2 regions of the Paenibacillus sp. FSL H7-0716 genome follow, and region 1 is predicted to be linked to the other one. Evidence: riboswitches for the same ligand, from Rfam matches in the RefSeq annotation. Region 1 holds a riboswitch; the other holds the start of a gene.
The links. A riboswitch is a leader RNA that binds a small molecule or an ion and turns the genes downstream of it on or off. The one in region 1 is predicted to bind cyclic di-GMP.
Positions count from the first base shown of each region.

Region 2: linked by a shared signal. The riboswitch ahead of MHH60_RS28325 (response regulator transcription factor) and the one ahead of MHH60_RS07350 (NPCBM/NEW2 domain-containing protein) in region 1 are both predicted to bind cyclic di-GMP.

Region 1 covers NZ_JBBODA010000004.1:170,988-174,102, forward strand. The annotation lists gene MHH60_RS07340 (EAL domain-containing protein) at 1-71, shown strand, start outside; gene MHH60_RS07345 (hypothetical protein) at 187-753, shown strand; cyclic di-GMP riboswitch class I at 911-997, shown strand; gene MHH60_RS07350 (NPCBM/NEW2 domain-containing protein) at 1,256-3,115, shown strand, end outside.
Region 2 covers NZ_JBBODA010000037.1:21,993-25,107, forward strand. The annotation lists gene MHH60_RS28315 (hypothetical protein) at 1-136, opposite strand, end outside; gene MHH60_RS28320 (hypothetical protein) at 123-317, opposite strand; gene MHH60_RS28325 (response regulator transcription factor) at 483-1,160, opposite strand; cyclic di-GMP riboswitch class I at 1,257-1,344, opposite strand; gene MHH60_RS28330 (alpha/beta fold hydrolase) at 1,421-2,230, opposite strand; gene MHH60_RS28335 (sigma-70 family RNA polymerase sigma factor) at 2,275-2,781, opposite strand; gene MHH60_RS28340 (histidine kinase) at 2,860-3,115, opposite strand, start outside.

The DNA.
Region 1 (3,115 bases):
TTAAGCAGAGTGGTTATCAGTTGTTTCAGGGATATTTATTTGGAAAGCCTGATCCTATTCCCAAACAGTAATCCTAATGAGTATATATCCGTCCAGAGGATGAGATGAATTTCAGGTCAGAGTCCGATTACAGATAATTCAATGGGATGTACAATTTAGGTAATTGAAAAGGGGGACGGGATGGATATGAAATGGCATCAATTTGTAACGCGCTGGGCAGATTCTAGGGGCTTTGATGGACGAGAGATTGATTATCAATGGCCTTCTCCCTCCTTTCCGGTCATCAGTATTCGCAGTAATCTAGGGCGATACTCAGGTCAAGCGTATGGTCGTGGAGGTAAACCCCGTGTGAAGACAGCCGTTGGATTAATCGCTATTGGAGATGTAGCTGTAGGCTTGATTTCCATAGGTGCGATAAGCGTGGGCGTACTATCCTTAGGAGCAATATCACTAGGAATGTGGTTAGCCCTTGGAGCGATAGCACTTAGCTGGCTTGGCTTCGCAGTGGGAGCCATTGCGATAGCAGGGGTGGCTGTAGGAGCGATCGCAATCGCGGAAAAAGCGTTGGGGGCCATCGCCATAGGGGATACGGCGTTTGGTGCGATAGCGATAGGCAGGATCGCTGGGGGTGCCATAGCTATCGGACAATGGGCATATGGTGTAATCGCAGTTGGCGAACATGGTTTCGGATTAATTCCCGTCACGGGCGATGTATGGAATTGGTTCCGGCGCTTGTTTGGATCGGGGAGTTAAGTAGACCTACAGTCCTAAAGGATGCCCTTCTCTTCCGGGATAGTCAATAAATAATATCTATCACCTAAGAAAAACTAATTGCAATTACCTATACTCATTTCATACCAATTAATCATGCGATCAGATCTAGGCTTATGTTACTCTTTGAATGTATTCGAAACTTCATAGGCAAACCTATGGAAATGTAGGGACGCAAAGCTAAAGGGACTAAGGTTATCATAACTATTGTCAGCCAGCTGCCAAAGAGTGTGTAACGCTTTTTGTTAAAATATAAGAAAGTATACGTTATACACCTATACTTAATATCTTATATTTCTCGCTTAAACGCTTACCGTCCTTATAAGGACGCCACAGGTGTTTATGCTTGTTAAGGTTTAATAAAAATTAAGTCTTAATTTTTAGGCGACTTTATACGCAATCAAGCTACTCTTTTGGGGTAGTTTTTTTTGTGCCCATTTTTGGGCACTGGAGAGATTCATATGACATCTGGGGGTAAGAAGTGATGAAGAAAATGATTGCGATCGCTACATCGGCAGCCATGTTGGCCAGTTTTTCAAGTGAGGCAGGTTATGCTTTAGCAAGTGAGGTAAGCAAGGTAAATGTAACAACAACAGTGGCACAAAGTAAGGTCAACTTATTAAGCAACGCTTCGGTTATTCCGTTTGAGCTGTACGGCAAGGATGCTCTAAATGCCTATAATGAGGTTTTTAGAATGAATCCAGCAAATATTAAATCCATCACAAATAACGGTGGCAACTACTCAGGCTCGCCTATAGCTAAGGCTATGGATGGGGATATGAGCACGCATTGGGAGACTGGCAAACCGAATAGTTCAACGTTTACGAATGAGGTTGTGTTTGTTTTCAATGAGTCCACTGAATTAAATAGAATGGTATACGCGGCTAGGCAATCCGGTGCTAAAGGTAAAGGTTTTGCTCAAGAATTTGATATCTATGGCTCCACTACCGATGCGGGTGATTTTACGCTCGTGTCTTCTGGAGAATATACAGGCTCAACCGGTGATGTAGTGGAGATTCAGTTCGCACCTACGGTTTTTAAGAGACTTAAATTTGTCTTCAAAAAAGCGAACCAAGATTGGGCGAGTGCGGCTGAGTTTTCTTTTTATAAAGAGGATAGTCTCTCTGCTAAAATGAAAAATTTATTTACAGATGATACCCTGAGCCAAGTTAGTGCTGCCTTTAATACGACAGAGAAATTAACAGCTTTAGAGAATGAAGTGCAGGCACATCCACTGTATACGCAGTTTAAAGAAGAGATAGAGAATGCAAAGATCCTTTTGGAGAACCATCAGGTAGAGGCAACGGCAGCCAAGGTTTCGAAGCTAAAAGGGTATGGTACAGCCTATGAAAATGCCTATAGCCAAGCGTATAGAATGCCAAATGCAAACGTATCAAAAGTAACGGTGAACGGTGGAAGCTACCCAGGTACGAAGCCTGAATATATGCTGGATGACCAGCCCACTACGCATTGGGAAACGAACAAAAACAATGATGCAAGCTTCACGAATGAAGTTGTGTTTGAACTAGCGCAAGCGGAAGTGCTGGACAGAGTAGCTTTTTTAGCTAGAGATAATCGCAAAGGATTCCCAGAGGCTTTTGAAATCTATGCATCAGAGACGAGTAAAGGAGAGACCTTCCAACTGGTATCTAGCGGAACCGCGATTAGTACCAATGATTTTCTGGAATTTAAATTCGAACCGACGAAGTTTAAAAGATTAAAATTTAAGTTCACAAAAGCTAATATTAACAGACCTTTTGCGGCTGAATTTAGATTTTATACAGAAGATAAAGTAAGCGAAGCTGTAAATGGTATTTTCACAGATGGAACGATGAGTGCGGTTGTGTCTGCTTATAATAACGTTGCAAAAATCAATGAATTGGAGGAAGCGGCAAAAGTACATCCGCTCTATCCAATCCTTAAAGATTCATTGGAACTAGCTAAGAAGCTGGTTAATGGCGAGGTTCAAATCGAAGGTACCATCATTGAGGCGGAACAACGTGGAGATATGAAAAAGCATGCGCAGGAAAACCTGAGAATTGGTTTTGGTACGAACAACCAGCCTACAGGTCTCGTTGCAATGCCTGGAGATACGATCAACGTTTATGTGGACGCAGCTTCTAACGATAAGCTACCTTCTTTAGTCTTTTCTCAACAAGAGGCCGCTTGGAATGTTTGGGCTAGAGGTGTGCAATTGCGTCCAGGTAAGAACATTATAACCGTTCCTGAATTTGCTACGAATAGTTATTATGCACATGAAGTGACTAAGGGCGGTACAGTGTATATCGTCAATCCATATACAGCAGAGGAACAAGGGAAAGCCCCACTGCTCCGCTTCGAAGGT
Region 2 (3,115 bases), on a different contig from region 1:
CATGCAGCGCTTTTGTCAATCCCGGAATGTGTGTAAGCTCTGTTTGTGCATATTCCAGCCGTGCTTTCCAATCCGTGTACGCGATCAACCAATTCTCAACTTTTTCATAAGGGGTTATCTGTTCAGCTAACAACATAAGCCGCTCCCCCGTTTCCTATCCGACTATCCAGACATAATCCACACTCCGTTTCTTTTCGACACATGTCGATCATCCTTTCATCCATCATTTTGGGACAACCCAAACGGCGAATGAGAATCAAGAACCACATTGGACTTGTCCCGTTCTCCACATGACAGACAACTATCCCATGCTTCATCTTTTAGTTGCTTTTGCCACAAATCCCTCCTATTCATAGTGGGCCATTTCTATCAATTCCTATCCCACCTTATACCTAATTTTATCAATTTTCGATACCATCCGGCAGGATGATTTTTTAGTCACCCTAATGCTTTAGAACCTTGTCGAAATAAATCGAAAATCGTCACCGGGTATCGTGCTCCTTATTGTCCGAGTGTTTCTCTAGTCCAAGTCGTTTTGCCTTTACTGCTGCTTCTTTAATGGATTTCGTACCGAGCTTTCTACTAATATGACGAACATGCGTCTTCATTGTATTAGGTGAAATACCCATCAACTGAATCAACTTGGATTTGGAATGGCCCCAAGCGATTAATTGCAGCACTTCCTTTTCAGTCACGGTCAGCTTACAGCAAAGTTCCTTACGCTTCAACCGGGTGAGTTCCTCGCGAAGTACCTTCGATGCTATCGGATGTAACGAGGAGCTACGGTGATACGCTTCCCGAATTGCGATGATGATGTCGCCCGTATAGGTTTTACTTATAAAGTTTACCGCTCCGACTGTTATTGCTTCGACAACAACTTCGGGGTCTGTACTTGAGGCCACGATAATAATTGGAATATCTTTTTTTGCAAGAATGTCCTTGGAAGCATCTAGCCCATCGTGCCCGGACGACCCAAGTGTTGTATTCACCACCACAACATCCACGTCCAACTGTAAACTAGCTCGCAGCGCCTCTTCTTTTGTAACGGAAATGTTAATGAGATGAATATCCGTCGCTTTTGCGAGCAAACCAGTAAAGCGACGGCACCATTCCCTGTCGTTGTCAGCTAGCACAACTTTTATATTCGCTTTACCAGCCATCGTAGACAATTTCGAATGAAATTCTGCTTGGATATCTTATTCCCCTCCAATCCTCCAAATAACAAAAACACGACCCCATAGGCCGTGTTTGGCAAATTGGGTAACCCGGCGGTCATCACTTGAACAGTGAGAAGATCCGTGGCTTTGCGTCACTGCCTTTCGGTCAGCTTTGCCTCTTCCAGTATGAATTTAGTCGACGATTTATCCTGCTACACATAAATATGAATTTGAATTCGTATGGATACTCAAAACTTTCGTCCTTAAGAGTACCTTTGGATCAGCCCGTTAGTTTCTATTAAATGATTTTCCTCTAAAAAGTGTTGGACACTCTCATTAAATCGTTGTGGCTGACACAAATTGCTAGGATCATAAGAGTCCTCAATAACTTCAAAGCGTACATTAGCAAGCAACTTCGCGGTCTCCTTCATATGCCTAACTCCTGTAAGTGTATTTGCTCCTACAATACACAACACGGGCACTTCAATCAGGGGAAGAAAATGGGTATAGTCAATCCTACTGACAGCTATCCTCTGTTTATGCAATTCTCTGGATCTTTTTTCCAGAATCCCTTTTCTTATCGCACGGTAAGCCAAGTCCCACCTGTAATACATAATCTTAAGTGAGCGTATAAAGAATTCACCAGGCAAGTAGTAGGATAGCCAACCGACGGCAGTTATCGCATATAACATTTTTCCCGGAATGGTTGTCATGACATTTTTACTAAAGCTATCAGATATGATGATTGCACTTACTTGATCCGGAAATAATTGCGAGAATTTTTGGGCCAATACACCGCCATACGAAACGCCAACGAGTACAGCTCGTTTAATACCCAAATAAGCAAGCAGTATGCTGAGATCTTCACATTGGGTTTCAATGATGCTATCATTAGGAACCATTAATTTCCCCGATTGTCCGTTTCCCCTTAGATCAACAAGTACAATTTTACATGATCTCTTGAAAAATTCTATCTGAGGCCCAAACATCTCGTGAGTTAATCCAAAACCATGAATAAAAATAAGGGGAGTTCCTCTACCATAAACTTCAAAGTACAGTGAAGTCCCGTTCACATTCCAGAGTGGCAATATTCCCAACTCCTTATCTATCAAGATCCTCAATGATAGGTTACTCTTTCACTGATAAACTCTCGACAATAGCGCAAATATGTTTTGATCGTTCCAACATCCATATTTAATATTTTACTTACATCTCCCAGTGAAAAGCGGTGACAATAAAAAAGAATAACAACCATCCTATGTTTTTCTGGTAAAGCATCAATGGCTTGATTCACTTGTTGCTGTGTGCCTGTTAAGCATCCTGTTTCACAAGCTGCTTCCGTCTGTGTCCAAGCTTCTTTCTGCTTCCGCAGTCGTTGCAAGCATGAATTCATAGCAACCTTAAATATCCAGATTTTTAGATGATTACAAAGATCGACATTATTGAGATTTTGATACACAAGAATAAAAGTTTCGGCCACAACCTCTTCCGCATCATGCCCACTTTTTAACATACGAGAAGCCACGTCATATATTTTATCTTTGTACATGTTAACCAATTCCACAAATGCATTAAGATTTCCGCCGCTAGCTAGTATAACAAGTCGTCCTTCGAGTGAATACACATCTCACTCCTCCCCAAAAGTACCTATTGCGTAATCCTTCGTTTTGATTAAGGCAAACCTCAGATAACATATAGAACGCTACGTTTCTTCCAGTTGAATGAGAGGATCAAAATCGGCCACGATCAACACATCCATATGACGCCCATGACGCAAAATCGGCCTAATCACTGGTGGTTTCCATATTTTTTCCCACAAGATCCGCTTGGATTGTCCGATAATTATTTGTGTACTTTGAATATCGTTAGCTTTGTTCAGCAACATATATGGAATTTGCCTCCGATTCCGGGCAAACAGCATTATGAACCTGCCGCCCAACCGCGCTGTCAAGTCTTCC